3 regions of the Mesorhizobium sp. BR1-1-4 genome follow, and region 1 is predicted to be linked to each of the others. Evidence: predicted binding sites of a transcription regulator. Region 1 holds the regulator's gene; each other region holds the start of a gene.
What was found. The regulator LexA, encoded in region 1, represses DNA repair genes until DNA is damaged. The targets are predictions, from matches to a motif close to TGTTCNNNNTGTGTTCNG.
Positions count from the first base shown of each region.

Region 1 (6,771 bases):
CACGCGGATCGTAGTTCTTGTAGACGCGGTGGCCAAAGCCCATCAGGCGGAACGGATCGTTCTTGTCCTTGGCGCGGGCGATGAATTCCGGGATGTGATCGACATGCCCGATCTCGCCCAGCATGTTGAGCGCCGCTTCGTTGGCGCCGCCATGGGCCGGGCCCCACAGGCAAGCAATCCCGGCGGCGATGCAGGCGAACGGGTTGGCGCCCGAGGAGCCGGCGAGGCGAACGGTCGAGGTCGAAGCGTTCTGCTCATGATCGGCATGCAGGATGAAGATACGCTCCATGGCGCGCGCCAGCACCGGGTTGATCTTGTACTCCTCGCACGGCACGGCAAAGCACATGTGCAGGAAGTTTGCCGCGAAACCGAGATCGTTCTTCGGGTAAATAAAGGGCTGGCCGATGTGGTACTTGTAGGCCATGGCCGCGATCGTCGGCATTTTGGCGATCAGGCGCATGGAGGCAACCATGCGCTGGTACGGGTCGGAGATGTCGGTCGAGTCATGATAGAAGGCCGACAGCGCGCCAACCACGCCGCACATCACCGCCATCGGGTGCGCGTCGCGGCGGAAGCCGGTGAAAAAGCGCGACATCTGCTCGTGCACCATTGTGTGGCGCGTTACGCGGTAGTCAAAATCGTCCTTCTGCGCCTTGGTCGGCAATTCGCCGTAGAGCAGGAGGTAGCAGACTTCGAGGAAGTCGCCATGTTCGGCCAACTGGTCGATCGGATAGCCCCGATGCAGGAGGATGCCGGCGTCGCCATCGATGAAGGTGATTTCCGACTCGCAGCTTGCCGTCGAGGTGAAGCCCGGGTCATAGGTGAAGGCGCCGGTGGTGCTGTAGAGCGAGGCGATGTCGATGACGTCAGGTCCGACCGAGCCGCTTCGCACCTTGAATTCGTGAGTCTTGCCGGCGAATTCCAGCGTCGCCGTGGCCTCTTGGCCGCCCACATCCAGTTTTTTCGCAGCTTCGGTCATTGCAAACTCCTTCTTGTTTCGTCATGCCGGCAAAGGCAAAATCCGCAGAGCGACACGTCGAAATCACCGCAATGCGCGTACTCGCCACCGCATTCTAGGAGGTGCGTGCCAGATTGGGCCAAGGCCTAATGTTGCACTGCGAAACCCGCCTTTCAATGCCAATCTTCTTGGGCCAGTTTGCTCCTAATCGATTTGATCCGCTATGCGCGCCAGGCTTTCCTCACGCCCCAGAACGGCAAGCACGTCGAATACGCCCGGTGACGTGCTCTTGCCGGTCAACGCAGCCCGCAACGGCTGGGCCACGGCGCCAAGCTTGTGGCCGCCAGCCGACGCAAAGTCGCGGATCGCGGCCTCGGCCGTGGCCGCCGTCCAGTCGCCTGACAGCGACTTCAAAGCTTCGTGAGCGCCACGCAGGATCTTGCGCGCGTCGTCATTGAGCAGGAGTGCCGCCTTGTCGTCGATCGGCAGCGGCCGCGCGGCAAACAGGAAGCCGGCACCGTCGACAAGCTCGACCAGCGTCTTGGCGCGCTCCTTCAGGCCCGGAAGTGCTGCCAGCAGCTGCGCCTTGTTCTTGTCGTCGAGGCGCGCCGCCATCGCCGGACCGCCCTCCAGATAGGGCAAGGTGGCGATGAAGATATCGAACAGCTCGGTGTCGGCCATACGTCGCATATGGGCGCCGTTGATCGCTTCCAGCTTGGCGAAGTCGAAGCGCGCCGCGCCCTTGTTGACGTCGCCAATGTCGAACCACGAGACCATGTCCTCGATCGACATGATCTCGTCGTCGCCATGGCTCCAGCCGAGCCGCGCAAGGTAATTGAGCAGCGCCTCCGGCAGATAGCCCATGGCGCGATAGGCTTCGACGCCGAGCGCGCCGTGGCGCTTCGACAGCTTGGCGCCGTCGGCGCCGTGGATCAGCGGGATATGCGACATCGACGGCACGTCCCAGCCCATGGCGTTGTAGATCACGGTCTGGCGGGCGGCGTTGGTCAGGTGATCGTCGCCACGGATGATGTGGGTGACGCCCATGTCGTGATCGTCGACGACGACGGCATGCATGTAGGTCGGGTTGCCGTCCGAACGCAGGATGATGAAGTCGTCGAGATCCTTGTTGGGGAAGCGCACGTCTCCCTGGACCCGGTCCTGCACCACCGTCTCGCCCTCGGTCGGTGCCTTGATGCGGATGGCGCCCTTGACGCCGGACGGCGCCTCCGAGGGGTCGCGGTCACGCCAATGGCCGTTATAGCGTGGCGGCAGGCCCTTGGCGCGTGCAGCCTCGCGCATTGCCTCCAGCTCGGCTGAAGTCTCGTAGCTGTAATAGGCCTTGCCCAGGCGCACCAGCTCCTCGGCCACCTCGCGATGGCGCGGCGCGCGCTCGAATTGGGAGACCGCGTCACCGTCCCACGAAAGGCCAAGCCAGGTCAGGCCATCGAGAATGGCCGATGTGGCCGCATCGGTCGAACGCTCGCGATCGGTGTCCTCGATGCGCAGCAGCATCGTGCCGCCGGTATGCTTTGCATAGAGCCAGTTGAAGAGCGCCGTGCGCGCGCCGCCGATGTGCAGATAGCCGGTCGGCGAGGGGGCAAAACGGGTGATGACCTTGTCGGGCATGGAACTCTCGGAAAACGTCTGAAGCTGGGTGCGGAGCGTGCGGACTTTCGCGCGTTGCGCGTTCATGTAGCATAGGACGTCGAGGGTGCAAGGGGCAGACCCGATGACTGGACGAGGCCGGGGCTCGGATCGGGGCGAGGATGCCGCTATCGGCGTCAGCGAGCGATCCCTGTTTGCGGCGCCTGCGACGATCCCACTGCCATCTCCGCTCGTGGCTGCACCCGAGACCAGGTCGCTGCAGGCAGGTGGGCAGGCGCCGGCGCCGGCTCCTGCCGCGGGCAGGATCGTGCGCGTGCGCCGGCAAATCGGCCTGGTATCCTTGCCTCGCCTGCGCCATGGCGTGACCCGGGCGGCGGAGCTTGAACTCGACCGAGGCATCGCGTTCCTGCTGGTGCCGGTCTGTCTGGCCGTTGGGGCGATCGCCTATTTCTCGCTGGCGTCCGAGCCCGACTTTGCAAAGCCCGTCGCGGTCGTGGTGCTGATGGCGGTCTGTGCCTTCGTCTCGCGTTCCTGGCCCAAAACCCATCTGTGTCTCATGGCAGTGCTGTTGTGCGCGCTGGGCCTGCTCGCGGCGAAGGTCGAAACATGGCGAGCCGGAACCCGGATGCTGGGTTCGGAAATCTCCACGCAACTGACCGGCCGCGTGGTCTCGATCGAGGAGATGGAGAGCGGCCGCATCCGGCTGACCATGGACGTGATTTCGACCGCCCGGCCGAAACTGCGCTATGCGCCGGAAAGGGTCCGGCTTTCCGCACGCAAGATACCGCCGGGAATGACCGCCGGCTCGCTCATCACAGGCTACGCCAAACTGTTGCCGCCGACCGGCCCGGTGCGGCCGGACAGCTACGACTTCTCTTTTGACAGCTATTTCGCCGGCATCGGCGGCAGCGGCTTCTTTCTCGGCAATCCAACGGTTGTTTCCGCCGACGACGGTGAGATGCCGCTATCGGCTCGCCTTTTTTCAGGCATCGAAAATGCCCGCGAAGCCATCGCCGACCACATCAGGGGCAGCGTCGGCGGCGCTGAAGGCGAGATCGCGGCGGCGCTGATCGTCGGCGTGCGCGCCGGCATACCCGATGAAATCAATGAAGCGATGCGGCGTACCGGCATCTATCACATCATCTCTATTTCGGGACTGCATATGGCGCTTGTGGCCGGCACCATCATGGGTCTGCTGCGTGGTGCCTTCGCGCTGTTTCCAGACTTTTCCGCGCGCCGGCCGGTGAAGAAATACGCGGCCGCCGCCGCACTGTTCTCGATCGCGGCCTATCTCATCATTTCCGGTGTCGTCGTTGCCGCCGAACGCAGCTTCATCATGCTGGCGGTGATGCTGATTGCCGTCTTCTTCGATCGCGCTGCGCTGACCATGCGCAATCTGGGGATCTCGGCGATCGCCGTCATCCTGGTCTCGCCTCATGAGGTCGTCGGCCCGAGCTTTCAGATGTCGTTCGCCGCGACCGCGGCCCTGGTTGGCGCTTATGCCGGCTGGGCCGATCACCGTGCGGGAAAGACGCGGCCACCGCCGCCAAAGCGATCGCTGCCCGGGTTCCTGACGCGAAAATTCCTGCTGGCGACAGGTGGACTGGCCATGACGTCCATTATCGCCGGCAGCGCCACGGCACTGTTTGCCATCTGGCATTTCCAGCGGGTATCGCCGCTCAGCCTGTTCGCCAATCTGGCCGTGATGCCTATCGTATCGGTCGTGATGTTCCTGGCCGTCGCCAGCGCGCTGTTGATGCCATTCGGATTGGATTGGCCGGCTCTCTACCTCATGGGCAAGGGCCTGACAGCAATGATCGCCGTGTCGGCGTGGATATCGGAGCGCTCTCCGGTCGATGGAGTCGGGCTGATTTCGCAGCAATCCGTGCTGCTGGTCACCGTCGCGCTGGTTATCGCGACGATGGCGACGACATGGCTGCGGCTCGCGGCGCTGCCATTCGCGCTCGCCGGCCTGTTGACTGTGTCGCACACGCGCGCGCCCGATGTGCTGATCTCGGAAGATGCGCGGCTGGTCGCGCTGCCGATCGGCAATGGCGAACTGGCCGTCAACCGGGAACGGCCGAACGAATTCGCAACCGACAACTGGAAGCGCGCCCTGATCTCCGAAACAATCGTCAAACCGGAAATGTTCGACACGACAGACAGGCAATTCGATGTTGCCAGTCCCACCGACCTGCCGCCGGGATCGCCCTTCTACTGCCGCGAAGGCCTGTGCCTTGCCAGGCACCCTTCCGGCGCGATCATTGCCTATGTCGAGGACCGCAAGACCACCTGGAAAGCCTGCGCTTTCGCCGACCTGATCATCGTCAATGACGCAACCGCCTATGACGCCTGCCACAATCCACTGGTTCTCGTCGTCACCAAACGGCAGCTCGCCCGCAAGGGAAGCGCTGCCGTCTTCTTCAATCCCCAGTCGGCCACGACCCGGGCCGCGATCGCATTTGCCGTCGACGGACCATATCGGCCCTGGCACGAACAGCGAAAATTCTCACGCGAGGCGAGGGGGCTGCCGCCGTACAAAAAACCCGACAAGCCCGATGACAAGCCGGTTCAGTAGCGCCTGATCAACCCGACCAGCTTGCCTTGTACCTTGACCCTGTCCGGCCCGAAAATGCGCGTTTCGTAGGCTGGATTGGCGGCCTCGAGCGCGATCGAAGCGCCTTTGCGGCGGAACCGCTTCAGTGTCGCTTCCTCTTCGTCGACCAGTGCCACGATAATTTCGCCCGGGCTTGCCGTGTCGGCATTGCGGATAATGACCGTGTCTCCATCGAAGATACCAGCCTCGATCATCGAGTCGCCCTTGACCTCCAACGCATAGTGCTCGCCGCCCATGATCATGTCCGGCGGCACCGAGATCGAATGCGTCTGATGCTGGATGGCATCGATCGGCACACCGGCGGCGATACGGCCCATGACCGGGATGGACACGGCTGAAACCGCGTCGTCGTCGTTGCCGGCCGCGGGCAGGCGCGAAGGCGCAGCGGCCGGCCTGATCTGGCGTCCGAGACTGCCTTGGCCAAGGCTGCCTTGGATGACGCTTGGCGAGAACTTCTTTGCCGCATTGAGGCCCGGCGCGATCGAGTCCGGCAGCCGCAGCACTTCCAGCGCGCGCGCCCGATTGGGTAGCCGGCGAATGAAGCCGCGCTCCTCCAGGGCCGTGATCAGGCGATGGATCCCCGACTTGGAGGCAAGATCGAGTGCTTCCTTCATCTCGTCGAAGGAAGGCGGTATCCCGCTTTCCTTGAGCCGTTCGTGGATGAACATCAGCAGTTCATGTTGCTTGCGTGTCAGCATGGCGGCCCCCAAGACATTGAACGAAAGGTTGAACCAGAATCGAAAAAACAAACCCAGAACAAACACTATCTGTTCCAGTTGTGTTCTGCAACCGTTTAAAGTTTAATGAATTTGTTAAGGGGTCTGAAGTTTTTTGCCCGCGACGGCGGGCGGCAACCAGTCCTTTCCGCCGTCGGCAGGCGCATTGAAATCGTTTTGGTTAATGGCCTGTGGCCCATCCGCCGACGAGGCTTTGGCATCAGTTAGTTGGAAGGCTTCTCCTCGGAGGGACGTATAATTCGCGGAGCCATTATTCGCGGAACGAAACGAAACCAAAATGCCAACGATTGGTAGCTTCGGGCGGCCATGGATCGGGGCGTTCGGCGCACTCCGGCCAGCGCGTTCGAATAGGCGTCGCGGAAGCGCTGAAGTTATCCCGAACCCGCCTTCAAGCTGCCGGCGCGAGCGGCGTATCTGGTAGCGCCGCTGTCTTCGCTGTGGACATAGACGTGCAGTGTGTAGCCGATATGCGCCGTCATCAGCGCCTTGGCCCGCTCGACGTCACGGTCGAGCGCCGCTTCCATGATCGCGGTATGGTGTTCGATCGCAATCGCTTCGCGTAGCGCTTCGATTGCCTCTTCATAGCCATCCTTGAGGCCGGCCGCGGCCCGCAGTGTCGGCGCCAGACCAAGAAAGCGATGATGCCGGCGCAGCTGATCCGAGATCGTCGAGCGGAACCGCAACAGCCAGTCGCATGTGGCGGCGCTCAGCAGCGCCGCATGGAAAGCCTCGTGGTTCTCGTCCCATCTGTCGACGGCCGCGTCCGAGGGATCGTCGACCGCCGTCTTGCAACGCGAGAGCCGGTAGTGGGCGGTGACCACGGCATCCTCCCACTCCCTGCCGCCTTTTTC
Region 1 covers NZ_JAIUIB010000009.1:173,259-180,029, reverse strand. The annotation lists gene gltA (citrate synthase) at 1-979, opposite strand, end outside; gene gltX (glutamate--tRNA ligase) at 1,163-2,587, opposite strand; gene LB571_RS20715 (ComEC/Rec2 family competence protein) at 2,691-5,144, shown strand; gene lexA (transcriptional repressor LexA) at 5,138-5,881, opposite strand; gene LB571_RS20705 (GntR family transcriptional regulator) at 6,292-6,771, opposite strand, start outside.

Region 2 (6,771 bases), on a different contig from region 1:
GTAGCCCGCCATTTCTTCAGCGGGGATTTCGTGGGATTCCGGCACGGGATTGGCAATCAGCATGCCGCCGCCCAAGCCCAGAGCCAGGCGTGTCCGGTAGAAATGCGCGATATCTTCCGGTCCGTGCAAGGTCAATGGCGCCCGGAACGGTGACTGCCGCGACCAGAAGGCCGGCATCGTCTCGCAGCCATGGCCGACCACGGGCACGCCGCGCGTCTCCAGCACTTCCAGCGTCTTTTCGATGTCGAGGATCGCCTTGGCGCCGGCCGAGACGACGATCACCGGTGTACGCGCCAATTCATCGAGGTCGGCCGAGATGTCGAAGCTCTTTTCCGCCCCCTTGTGCACGCCGCCAATGCCGCCGGTGGCGAACACCTTTATCCCGACCATGTCAGCCGCGATCATGGTGGCGGCGACCGTGGTGCCACCGGTGCGGCCCTGCGCGACGGCGAAGGCGAGATCGGCGCGCGACAGCTTCATGGCGTCACCGGTCATCGCCAGCGATTCGCGTTCGCCGTCCGAAAGCCCGATCTTGATGCGGCCGTTGACCACCGCGATGGTTGCCGGCACGGCGCCGCCGTCAGCGATGATCTTTTCGACGTTGGCCGCCATGGCGCCATTGTCGGGATAGGGCATGCCATGGGTGATGATGGTGCTTTCGAGCGCCACCACCGGGCGCCCGGCGGCCAGGGCCTGCGCCACCGGTGCGTGGATATCGATGAAGGGGCGGGCGGTCTCTGGCGTCATCTCTGATCTCCAATCCGGAGTGCGGCGCATCCATCAGGAAAGCGTAGCTTCACCGCGTTATGAACTTGCCGGGTCTCATGCCACTTCCCTGGCATCCGGCACAAGGGCCAGCGCTTCCGCGAAGCTCGCCGCGGTGAATTCGGGCACCGCGTCGGCGCTTTCGATGGCCAGCGTTGCCGCGGCGACGCCCTCGCGCACGGCGTGGCGCAGCGGCTGGCCCCGCAGCAGTGCTGCGACCGTCGCACCTGCCAGCGCGTCGCCGGCGCCGGTGACATCGGCGACTTTTCTGGGGGCAGGCGGCAGGATCGAAAAGGCGCCTGTCTCATCGAAACCCAGCACAGGGCCGCTGCCGGCCGTGACCACGCCGCTGGCAAGGCCGCTGCACCGCAACCCGTCGACCATTTCCCGCTCGGCGGCCGCTGCATTGACACCGGCCAGCACGACGGCCTCTCGCCGGTTCATGAAGAGCTGGGCCAGCCCGCCGAGAACCGGTATCAGCCGCGTTACCTTCGCCGGCGAAATCGCGATGGCGAAAACCGGTTTACCGGCGGCGAGTGACAGCAGCCGCTCCAGGGCGGCCGACGGCAGATTGGCGTCGCACAGTATGGCATCGGCGGCGGCCACCTCCTGGCGTATCTTGGAACGCCTGATCTGCTTGGGAAAAGCCAGGTCGTACAGTGCCATGTCGGCAAAGCCGACGATCAATTCGCCCTCGCGATCGATCAATGCCGTGTAGCTCGGCGTGGTACGGTCGAGGAACACCGCCGAAAGATCGGCGATGCCTGCCTCGGCGATGGCCCGTGAAACCGTATCGGCCGACGCATCGCCGCCCCGCATCGACACCAGGGAGGCCGACACGCCGCGCCGCACCATGCTGCGCAACGCATTGAAGACGCCCCCGCCGACATCCTCGCGCATCGTGCCGGGATTGGAGGCTGCCGGCACATAGGGACCGTACACCTGGCCACGCCGGTCGATATGGGCGCCGCCCACGGCCAGGATCTTCGGGGATTCCACCATGGTGGCGATATGACCTTTGTTGTTGCGGCCGCACAAGCGCTAGAGTGCGCGACAGAGCTTCGCATGCTGGTCGGCGATTCGGTCGGGCGATACGATCGAGCCGTCTGGCCCAATGCGGAGCCCGTTCGTGCCAGGGTTTGCGAGACAAAAAAAGAACAAACCGCGATATCCTTTGTTTTTCAGTTGGTTGTCACCCCTTGCCAAATGAGAACAAAAAAGGTACAAAATGGCAGGGATCACGGATTGTCCGGCCTTCATTGACGACCAAGGGGTGATGTATCATGGCTCAGAATTCTTTGCGGCTGGTAGAGGATAAGGCAGTGGACAAATCAAAGGCTCTGGATGCGGCGCTGTCGCAAATCGAGCGGGCTTTCGGCAAGGGCTCGATCATGCGGCTCGGCGCCAACGAGCAGGTCGTCGAGATCGAAACGGTGCCGACCGGCTCGCTCGGCCTCGACATCGCGCTCGGCGTCGGTGGCTTGCCGCGCGGCCGTATCATCGAGATTTACGGGCCGGAAAGCTCCGGCAAGACGACCCTGGCCCTGCACACCGTGGCTGAAGCCCAGAAGAAGGGCGGCATCTGCGCCTTCGTCGATGCCGAGCACGCGCTCGATCCGGTCTACGCCCGCAAGCTCGGCGTCGATCTTGAGAACCTGCTGATCTCGCAGCCCGACACCGGCGAGCAGGCGCTGGAGATTTGCGACACGCTGGTGCGTTCCGGCGCCATCGACGTGCTGGTGGTCGATTCGGTGGCGGCGCTGACGCCGCGTGCCGAGATCGAGGGCGAGATGGGCGATTCGCTGCCGGGTCTGCAGGCCCGCCTGATGAGCCAGGCGCTGCGCAAGCTGACCGCGTCGATCTCGCGCTCCAACACCATGGTCATCTTCATCAACCAGATCCGCATGAAGATCGGCGTCATGTTCGGTTCGCCCGAAACCACGACCGGCGGCAACGCGCTGAAATTCTACGCTTCGGTTCGCCTCGACATCCGCCGTATCGGCTCGGTCAAGGATCGTGACGAGGTCGTCGGCAACCAAACCCGCGTCAAGGTGGTCAAGAACAAGTTGGCGCCGCCCTTCAAGGTGGTCGAGTTCGACATCATGTATGGCGAGGGCGTCTCCAAGACCGGCGAACTGGTCGACCTCGGCGTCAAGGCCGGCGTGGTCGAGAAATCGGGCGCCTGGTTCTCCTATAATTCGCAGCGTCTCGGCCAGGGCCGCGAGAATGCGAAACTGTTCCTGCGCGACAATCCCGATACCGCGCGCGAGATCGAGCTAGCGCTCAGGCAGAATGCCGGATTGATCGCCGAAAAGTTCCTCGAAAATGGTGGCTCCGAGGGCAATGGCGAAGACGGTTTTGAGGACGAAGCCGGCGCGATGTAGGCAACGGTCAGAATTTGGCCATAAATCCAGACTATTAGTCAATGCTTAAGTAACAGAGTTCTGTAGTACCGCGTTCCAAACCGCCGGCCTTCGCGCCGGCGGTTTTCGTTTGGGCGGCCCCGCAAGTGCCGGTGCAAAGCGCGAATTGGCCCAATTCCGTGTTTCTGGACAGGGTCAAGAGCTACGGCTAAAAGGCCAGCTCCATCTTCTAGAAAATATAGAGCCATCTCCCGCCGGTCCGGCCGGCGGCTCTCTTGAAAAGGCAGTATCCATGAGTGGCGTCAACGAGATCCGGTCGACCTTTCTCGACTATTTCCGCAAGGAAGGCCACGAGGTCGTGGCCTCGAGCCCGCTCGTGCCGCGCAACGATCCGACATTGATGTTCACCAATGCCGGCATGGTGCAGTTCAAGAATGTCTTCACCGGTTTGGAGAAGCGGCCCTATTCGCGCGCCACCACAGCCCAGAAAAGCGTCCGCGCCGGCGGCAAGCACAACGATCTCGACAATGTCGGCTATACCGCGCGCCACCTGACCTTTTTCGAGATGCTCGGCAATTTCTCCTTCGGTGACTATTTCAAGGAGCGCGCCATCGAGCTTGCCTGGAACCTCATCATCAGGGAGTTCGGGCTGAAGAAGGACAAGCTGCTGGTCACTGTCTATCACACAGACGACGAGGCGGCTGGCTTCTGGAAGAAGATCGCCGGTTTCTCCGACGATCGCATCATCCGCATCCCGACCTCGGACAATTTCTGGGCGATGGGCGACACCGGTCCTTGCGGACCATGCTCGGAAATCTTCATCGATCGTGGCGAGCACATCTGGGGTGGACCTCCCGGCAGTCCCGAGGAAGACGGCGATCGCTTCCTCGAATTCTGGAACCTGGTGTTCATGCAGTATGAGCAGGTGACGAAAGAGGAGCGCGTCGACCTGCCGCGCCCGTCGATCGACACCGGCATGGGCCTGGAGCGCATGGCGTCCATCCTGCAAGGGGTGGAGAGCGTCTTCGAGACCGACCTGTTCCGTCATCTGATCGATGCGGCATCCTCGGCACTTGGGCGCGCGCCCGACGCCGAAACGGTTGCGTCCTACCGTGTCATTGCCGATCATCTGCGCTCGTCCTCCTTCCTGGTCGCCGACGGCGTGCTGCCGTCGAACGAAGGCCGCGGCTATGTGCTGCGTCGCATCATGCGCCGCGCCATGCGCCATGCGCAGTTGCTGGGGGCGAACGAGCCGCTGATGTGGAAGCTGGTGCCGGCGCTGGTGCGCGAGATGGGCCAGGCCTATCCCGAACTGGCACGCGGCGAAACGATGATCGCCGAGACCCTGAAACTCGAGGAGACCCGTTTCCGCAAGACGCTGGTGCGTGGCCTCGGGCTGCTGTCCGAGGCGACGGAGAAGCTCGGCGCCGGCGACATGCTCGATGGCGAAACGGCATTCAAGCTCTACGACACCTATGGCTTCCCGCTCGACCTGACGCAGGACGCGCTGCGGCAGCGCAGCATCTCGGTCGACCTTGCCGGCTTCACCAATGCGATGGAGCAGCAGAAGGCGGAGGCGCGCAAGCACTGGGCCGGGTCCGGCGAGGCCGCCACCGAGACGGTTTGGTTCTCGGTGCGTGAAAAGACCGGCGCCACCGAATTCCTCGGCTACGAAACCGAGCAGGCGGAAGGCCTCATCGAGGCGCTGGTCAAGGACGGCAAGACCGTCGACAGCGCCGGCAAGGGCGATGCGGTCGCCGTGGTCGTCAACCAGACGCCGTTCTACGGCGAGTCCGGCGGCCAGATGGGTGACACCGGCATAATCTCGGGCGAGGGCTTCTCGATCGAGATTTCCGACACGCAAAAGAAGGCCGATGGCCTCTTCGTGCATCTCGGCAAGGTGGTCGCCGGCACGGTCAGGCCGGGTGCCGCGGTCGAACTTAAGGTCGATCATGCCAGGCGCTCCCGGCTGCGCGCCAACCACTCGGCGACGCACCTGATCCACGAGGCGTTGCGCGAGGTGCTGGGCACCCATGTCGCGCAGAAGGGTTCGCTGGTCGCACCCGAGCGTCTGCGCTTCGACATCTCGCACAACAAGCCGATCTCCGCGCAGGAGCTCGAAGAGGTCGAGCGCATGGCCAACGAGATCGTCGTGCAGAACGGCCCGGTGACCACGCGCCTGATGTCGGTCGATGACGCCATTGCCGAGGGCGCGATGGCGCTGTTCGGCGAGAAATATGGCGATGAGGTGCGCGTCGTGTCGATGGGCACGGGCCTGCATGGCGCCAAGGCCAACCGGCCTTATTCGGTCGAGCTCTGCGGCGGCACGCATGTCAAGGCGACCGGCGATATCGGCCTGGTGCGCATCGTCTCGGATGGTGCTGTCGCCGCCGGCGTGCGCCGCATCGAGGCATTGACCGGCGAGGCCGCGCGCAGGCATCTCGATGAGCAGGACCGACGCCTGAAGATCACGGCGGCGACGCTTAAGATTTCGCCCGCAGATGTGCCAGCGCGCGTCGAAGCGCTGCTCGAGGAGCGCAAGAAGCTCGAGAAGGACCTGACCGAAGCGCGCAAGAAACTGGCGCTGGGCGGCGGGTCGCCTGCCGATGCTCCTGCCGCCAACGAGATCGTCGCTGGCGTCGGCTTTCTCGGCAAGGCGGTGTCAGGTGTCTCGCCGAAGGATCTCAAGCCGCTGGCCGACGCGGGCAAGACTTCGTTGGGTTCTGGCGTCGTCGTGTTCGTTGGCGCCGGAGAGGACAACAAGGCGAGCGTCGTGGTCGCTGTCACCGATGATCTCGTCGGCCGTTTCAGCGCTGTCGACCTTGTTCGCGTGGCCTCCGCCGCATTGGGCGGGCAGGGCGGCGGCGGCCGCCCCGACATGGCGCAGGCCGGCGGCCCGGATGCGTCGAAGGCCGATGATGCGATCGCGGCGGTGAGGGCGGCACTCGAAGCAGCGTAGCTACCATGCGTGGGGCCAGGCGGGATCCTTTCTCTTGGGGCAGCGCTGCCCCTCATCTGGCTGCCGCCATTTTCTCCCCGTAGAACGGGGAGAAGGGCGCTTTCGTCGCGCCCTTCGCCAATCGCCCTCGTTGCAGAAGAGCGCCGGCAACGCGACAGCCTCTTTCTCCCCGTTCACGGGGAGAAATGCCCGCCAGGGCAGGGGCGGCGCGACGTCGAGGAAGCTCACCTCGAGTTATACGCTTTTTCGGTACGCACGAAGCTCGGGCGGCCAGCCATTCGCAAATACAAATCCCAGATGCCTGCAAACTGCGCCAGCAATCCCCGCCCTTCTGGAACCTTGACGAAGTAGGCGATGATCGGTGCCGCGTGCAGATCGGCCAGGGTCAGCTGGTCTCCGAGCAGCCAGGGCCCGTCTTGCTTCAGCGAAGTCAGCGCCTTCAGCACCGTCTCTGCCTGCCGCAGGCCATCCGCGATCAAGCTCTCGTCGGGCACTTCCTTCTCCAGACGCTCGATCGCGACATCCCAGACCATCGCACGGTAGGCGTAGGCGTCGAGCATGCCGATGATCTGGTTCATCCTTGCGCGGGCGCGTATGTCGGCGGGCTGCAGCGCCGGCCCGTCGAAGGCCTCGTCGACGTAGCGAGCGATCGTGCTCGCCTCGAACAGGCGGAAATTGTCATGC
Region 2 covers NZ_JAIUIB010000004.1:420,514-427,284, forward strand. The annotation lists gene LB571_RS11240 (pseudouridine-5'-phosphate glycosidase) at 1-747, opposite strand, end outside; gene LB571_RS11245 (carbohydrate kinase family protein) at 823-1,767, opposite strand; gene recA (recombinase RecA) at 2,049-3,149, shown strand; gene alaS (alanine--tRNA ligase) at 3,421-6,087, shown strand; gene LB571_RS11260 (glutathione S-transferase family protein) at 6,312-6,771, opposite strand, start outside.
Region 2: the regulator LexA is predicted to act here: its motif matches at 1,974-1,991, upstream of recA (recombinase RecA).

Region 3 (6,771 bases), on a different contig from region 1:
CATCATGCGGTCGCGCATGACCTTGGCGACGATCGAGGCTGCGGCGATCGATTGGGAGCGCTGGTCGCCCTTGATCAGCGCGCGCCCCTCGCAGGGCAATCCCGGCGGCACGTCGCGCCCATCCGCGAGCGCGAGCTTAGCCTGCACCGGCAGCCCGACCAGTGCGCGGCGCATCGCTTCGAGGCTCGCCTTGAGGATGTTGGTGCCATCGATGCCCTCGGCGCTGATCGACGCCATCGATACGCCGAGAGCGGAGCCGATGATGTGCAGGAACAGCGCTTCGCGCTGCAGGTGGCTAAGCCGCTTGGAATCGTCGAGACCCTCGGGAATATTGGCGGGGTCGAGCACCACTGCCGCCGCGACCACGGGACCCGCGAGCGGGCCGCGACCGGCTTCGTCCATCCCCGCGACCGGCCACAAACCATCGGCCATCGCCTTCGTCTCGAAGGAGAAATCGGGTTTCTCGACGATTTCGAAGAGAGGCGGAGAATCAGAACGCGCGCGAGCCATGTTGCGGCGAGGTTCGCATCGGCTCCGATTCTCCGCAAGTCCCTCCGGGTCGGGTGGGGCGCCGGACCGGGAGGGCACCGTCTGCAGGCCGGGGCAGGCCGGACGGGATTTCTTTGCCACGGCGGCAATGAACAGCCGAGGCGATTTTCGGTTCAGAGCAGCATCAACTGCTCCTGGTCCTTGCCGGCAGCGACGAACTGGTCGGTCCGCAGTGTACGCCGCTCGGCATTGAGGCCGAGCCGCTTGGCGGTGATTTCGAAGCGCCGGCCGATCTGCCAGGCATAGGGCCCGGCGCCCTTCATGCGCTTGCCCCATTCCGAATCGTAGTCCTTGCCGTCGCGCATCGAACGGACCAGCGACATGACGTGGCGGTAGCGGTCGGGATAGTGGCGCAGCAGCCAATCCTTGAAGATCGGGCTGACCTCCAGCGGCAGGCGCAGCACCACATAGCCGGCTTCGCGCGCCCCGGCATGGTGCGCCGAGTCGAGGATGCGTTCCATCTCCTGGTCGGTCAGGCCCGGAATGATCGGCGCCACCATCACCGAAGCGGGGATACCGGCATCCGAAAGCTGCCTGATCGCCTCCAGCCGCTTGGTCGGCGTCGATGCCCGAGGTTCCATCGTCCTGGCCAGCATGCGGTCAAGCGTCGTCACCGACAGCGCCACCTTGGCCAAGCCCCGCTCCGCCATGCGCGACAGAATGTCGATGTCGCGCACGACCAGGGCTGACTTGGTGACGATGCCGACCGGGTGGCCGCGCGCCTCCAGCACTTCGAGGATTTCGCGCATGATCCGGTACTGCTTCTCGATCGGCTGGTAGGGATCGGTGTTGGTGCCGATGGCGATGGTGCGCGGCTGGTAGCCATCCTTTGACAATTCCTTGTCGAGCAGGCGTGCCGCGTCGGGCTTGGCGAACAGCTTGGATTCGAAGTCCAGGCCCGGCGACAGGCCCATGAACGAGTGTGTCGGCCGCGCGAAGCAATAGACGCAACCGTGCTCGCAGCCGCGATAGGGATTGATCGACCGGTCGAAGGAGATGTCGGGCGATTCGTTGCGGGTGATGATGGTGCGCGGCTTTTCCACCTGCACCTCGGTCTTAAAGGGAGGAAGTTCCTCCAGCGAACTCCAGCCGTCGTCGAAGACATGCCGGCTGACAGGTTCGAACCGGCCGGACGGATTGATGCCTGCCGACCGGCCGCGGTTGCGGTCCGGACGGACCCGCATGCCGCTCTGCTCGATCATTGCATTGGCCATTTCGGCTCGTCCTGCTCCGAAGGCTGCAATGTCGGCTCGCATGATCGGTTCCATCTTCGCCCGCTCCCATGGACTGTCCATGTTGTGTCGAATCGCTCTGTTCATGAAATTATTCCTATTTTATCGATGAGAACAAATCAAGAACTTTCTATGGTGCGCTGCAAAAACTGGCGCCGACCAACGCTTTCCGCTATTCGGCTAATCATGCTCAGTGTTCTGATTGAAACGCACAATGACGAGGAGGGGCTCGCCCGTACGCTGGCGACGCTGATTGGCGGCGCGGTCGAGGGCGTGGTGCGTGAGGTTGTCGTCTGCGACACGGGCTCCAGTGACCAGACCCATCGCGTCGCCGAGCATGCCGGCTGCCACTATGTGGGGAGCGGGGGCATCGCCGCCGGCATCCGCCAGGCCAAGGGTGACTGGCTGCTGTTTCTCGAACCGGGTGCGAGGCTGGTGGAGGGCTGGATCGACGCCGTCGTCGCCCATACGGCCAGGCAGACAATAGCGGCCCGGTTCTCGCGGGCGCGGGGCAGCCGTCCACCGTTCCTGGCCCGGGTCTTTTCGGCAAACCGCGCGCTCGCCGACGGACTGGTGATCAGCAAGCGACAGGCGGCATCGCTGTCCAAGAATGCCGGCAGCGCCGAGGCCTTAGCGCGCGGGCTGGCGACCAGACGGCTCGACGCCGAAATCTGGCCAGCGCAGCCGAAGCAGCAGCACCGCTCTGGGGGGTGATTTTTGCAACGGCTCTGCGTGGCGTTGCTTACGACGCCGATTTGCCGCGCCGCAGATGTTCGTCCAGGCGCGGCATGATCTCGACGAAGTTACAGGGCATGTGCCGGTAATCGAGCTGTGGCTCGAGGATGCCGTCCCAGGCGTCCTTGCAGGCGCCGGGCGATCCCGGCAGCACGAAGACGAAGGTGGCGTTGACGACACCGCCGGTCGCCCGGCTCTGGATAGTCGAGGTGCCGATCTTGTCATAGGAAATGCGGTGGAACACTTCCGAAAATCCGTCCATGCGCTTTTCGAAGATCGGCTCCAGCGCCTCGGGCGTCACATCGCGTCCGGTAAAACCGGTACCGCCAGTGGTGATCACGACGTCGATGGCCTTGTCCCGCGACCACGCCAGAACGGCGTCGCGGATTTTTTCGCGGTCGTCGGTGACGATATCGCGGGCGGCCAGGATGTGGCCGGCCTTGGTAATGCGATCGGCCAGTGTCTGGCCAGATTTGTCGTCGGCCAGGCTGCGTGTGTCGGAAACAGTCAGCACCGCGATGCGCACCGGAATGAAGGCACGGCTCTCGTCAATTCTGGCCATCTCGCCCAGCCTCCGACGCCATGCTGCGCGTTGCCGCGACGAACCAGTCGGGCTGGCGGTCGCGGATCTCGGCCGCCGCGCGCTTGGCGACATTGCCGGTCTCGAACAGGCCGAAGCACGTCGCGCCCGATCCGGACATTCGTGAAAAGCCCGATCCGGCCTTATCAAGCCATGAAAGCGCCCTGCCTATGGCGGGCTGCATCGCAAGGGCTGGCCGCTCAAGATCGTTGCGGGTGATTTCCAGCCAGTTGCGCAGGCTGTGAAAATCGATGCTGCGCGGCAGCGGCGGCAGCGGCTCATTATCGCGACGGGAGAGTGCGGCGAAGATTTCCGTCGTCGAGACCGGCACGCCCGGGTTGACCAGCACGAGACCCAGTGCTGAAAAATCCGGCACCATCGACAGTTCCTCACCGATGCCGCGCGCGACCAGCGGCTTTGCCGCCAGGCACATCGGCACATCGGCGCCAAGCGAAAGACCGATCCGCGCCAGTTCGGCGCTATCGAGCTCCAGCCCCCAGCTCTCGGTCAGCCCGCGCAGCACGGCCGCCGCGTCGCTCGACCCTCCGCCCACGCCGGATGCGACCGGAAGGTTCTTTTCGAGCCTGATGCTTACCGGCGGCGTGCTCCGAACGCCGGCGGCCTGCCGCAGGGCGTCGCGGCCCTTCAGCACAAGATTGCCGCCATCGAGCGGTACGTCCGCCGCATAGCGGCCGGACACGCTGAACTCATCGGCGTCGGCCGGCGCGATCTCGATCCTGTCGCCAAAGCGCGTGAACACAGCCAGGCTTTCGATGAGATGATAGCCGTCGGCGCGCCTGCCGGTGACGTGCAAAGCTAGGTTTATCTTGGCGGGTGCGGCCCATGTCCGGACACGCTGACCCGATTCCGCAGTCTCGATTGCGAGTGAAATGAGGGTCAGTCCTTGGCCAGCCGGTATTCGCCGGTCTGCGGATCCTTGACCAGCGTTCCCATCGCGCCGTTGGCCGCCTGTTTTTCGGTGCGCCGCACCTTGGCCGTCACGCGTTCAGCCTCGCGCACGAAGGTGCGGTAACCGAAATAGGCGGCGACGCCGACGACGGCGAAAAAAATGAGCTGCGGCATGTCAAACTCCTACCACGCTGGGCCGGTAAGACCGGCCGGTCGGGTCTTTCGGGCAACCATGCTAGACGCTTTCATGGCTTTTTCAAAGCCCGAAGCGCGCCCACGATGCGCGCTCTTCCGCCGCATTGATGACGCCGCTGGCGGCAGCCGCCGCGATATCGGGCGCCGAAAAGCCCTTGCTCGAGCCGAACAGGCCAAAGCGGCCGAACAAACCGCGCGGCGCCGCCACCAGCCTGAGCTGGGTCTTCGGCCCGAAGCGGGTCTTCAGCACCGTGCGCATGTCGCCCAGCGCATCGACGAGGCCGAGCTCCAGGCCTCGCTTGCCGGTCCAGAAAAGCCCGGTGAACAGGTCCGGATCGTCCGCCAGCTTCGTACCGCGGCGCTCCTTGACCAGATCGATGAAGGTCTCGTGCACTTCGAGCTGCAGCACCTTGAGCCGCTCGACGTCTTCCTTCTTCTCGGGCTTGAACGGATCGAGCACCGCCTTGTTCTGGCCGGCGGTGTGGACACGGCGCTCGACGCCGATCTTCTTCATCAGTTCCGGGAAACCGAACGAGGCCGACACCACGCCGATCGAGCCGACGATGGAGGAGGGATCGGCGAAGATCTCATCGCCGGCGACCGCGATCATGTAGCCGCCGGACGCCGCGACATCCTCGACGAAGACCAGAACCTTTTTATTCTTCTCGACCGCAAGGTCGCGGATGCGCTTGAAGATCAGCCGTGACTGCACCGGCGAGCCGCCCGGCGAATTGATCGAGATCGCGACCGCCGGCGCCTCGAAGGAAAACGCCTTTTCGATCAGTCCGGCGGTGGAAGCAAGCGACAGGCTCGGCCGGAACTGGCCTCCGCCGGCCATGATGGTGCCGTGCAGTCGGATGACCGGAACGGTGACGACGGAGGAGCGCCAGGACTTCGGCAGCAGGCGGTTGAAAAGACGTTTCACGATGGCGTGGTCTCCGGCGATGGGTTGCAGGCATGTAGGGATTTCCCGGCCAACGGCAATGTGTAGGCCGCCAACAGCTCAGTCTCCGAACAGCGAGGCGAGCCCGTTGGTGATCATTTCGCTGCGCTCGTCGGGGCCGTTGCCCGATCGCGCGTGAAGCATCAGGGGCGGACGGATGGCGAGCTTTCCTCGTGCCCCAAGTGCCGCCCGCACGATAATGCGGATTGCGGCCGCGTCCGGGCGAGGGTGCACGGCGAGCATCTCGGCTTCGCCGAAGCGGCCTGAAATCGCGTCGAGAATGGCGCCGAGCTGCTCGGGCCGGGCGATGACGGCAAGTCCGCCGCGCGGCCTGACAACCGCCGCCGCACTGCGGATCCAGCTTTCGAACAGCCCGTCCTCCATGACGTGCGCTTCCTTTCTTAGCGGCTCGGGTGTGGCGCGGTCCCGTGCGGCGTTGAAAGGCGGGTTCATGATGACGAAGTCGAAATCATTGTCGGCAAGGCCGGTGGCGGCCCGGGCGCGGCCCGACACGGTGACATCGGCGACGAGCACGGCAGCGCGATCGCTGAGGTGCGCGTTGCCCGGATGGGCAAGCGTGGCTGCCGCGAAGGCCGCCATCTCAGGCGCGCGTTCGACCAGCACAGCCTGGGCACCCGGACAGCGCGACAGCACCGCAAGACCGGCAGCACCGGCGCCGGCCCCGAAATCGGCGAGCCGTCCGCCAAACGAGGACGGTACGGATGCGGCCAGCATCATTGCATCCATCCCGGCGCGATGGCCGCCATGCTTGGGCTGCACGAGCCAGAACCGGCCGCGGTGGAACGCGTCGACCGTGTGGGCCGGCGTATCCGGGACAAGGGCGGCTGGCGCGGCCGACATTATTTCCCCCGGATCTCGTTGGCGATGCCGGCATCGGTCAGGATGCGGCGCGCGGCGTCGGCCTGGTCGGCATCGACCATGACGCGTCGCGGCAGGATACCAAGCGAGCCGTCGAGCACGCTCATGTTCTGGTCGGCGACGAAGCAGCCGATCCCGGCATCGCGCATCAGCGATTCGACAAAGGAGATGATGACGGCGTCGTTGGTGCGGATGAGCTCTATCATCGCAAGAAACTCGCAGGTTGCGGCGTGCATGTAAACGTGCGGCCGCATTCCCGCATTTCCCGGCGTTGACACGCTGTCGCCGCCGCCGCGCCAATTCGCCACTTGCCGTGGCCGTGCCAGCGGCCCTAGAGTCTTGTCGGGACTAAGGGTGCCGTCGCACGCGTTATACCAAGACGGGAGTGATTGTCGTGGGTGTCGTTCTCAACATCGAAAACGGGAAGCGGGAGCCCGCCTCCATCAAGGATCTCATCGATCTGACTGCTGCCGATATGGGACGTGTCAACGAGCTGATCCTGTCCAAGGCCGGCTCCGACGTCGAGATGATCCCCGAGGTCGCCAATCACCTGATCTCGTCCGGCGGCAAGCGGCTCAGGCCAATGCTGACGCTGGCTGCGGCACAGATGTTCGGCTATGCCGGCGAGGGCCACGTCAAGCTCGCCACTTCGGTCGAATTCATGCATACGGCCACGCTTCTGCATGACGACGTGGTCGATGAAAGCGGCATGCGGCGCGGCAAGAAGACCGCCCGCATGATCTGGGGCA
Region 3 covers NZ_JAIUIB010000006.1:368,868-375,638, forward strand. The annotation lists gene LB571_RS15855 (ribonuclease HII) at 1-510, opposite strand, end outside; gene LB571_RS15860 (PA0069 family radical SAM protein) at 663-1,817, opposite strand; gene LB571_RS15865 (glycosyltransferase) at 1,968-2,495, shown strand; gene moaB (molybdenum cofactor biosynthesis protein B) at 2,524-3,078, opposite strand; gene LB571_RS15875 (4-(cytidine 5'-diphospho)-2-C-methyl-D-erythritol kinase) at 3,065-3,988, opposite strand; gene LB571_RS15880 (membrane protein) at 3,994-4,179, opposite strand; gene LB571_RS15885 (S49 family peptidase) at 4,262-5,125, opposite strand; gene LB571_RS15890 (tRNA1(Val) (adenine(37)-N6)-methyltransferase) at 5,204-6,004, opposite strand; gene LB571_RS15895 (DUF2007 domain-containing protein) at 6,004-6,228, opposite strand; gene LB571_RS15900 (polyprenyl synthetase family protein) at 6,417-6,771, shown strand, end outside.
Region 3: the regulator LexA is predicted to act here: its motif matches at 1,892-1,909, upstream of LB571_RS15860 (PA0069 family radical SAM protein).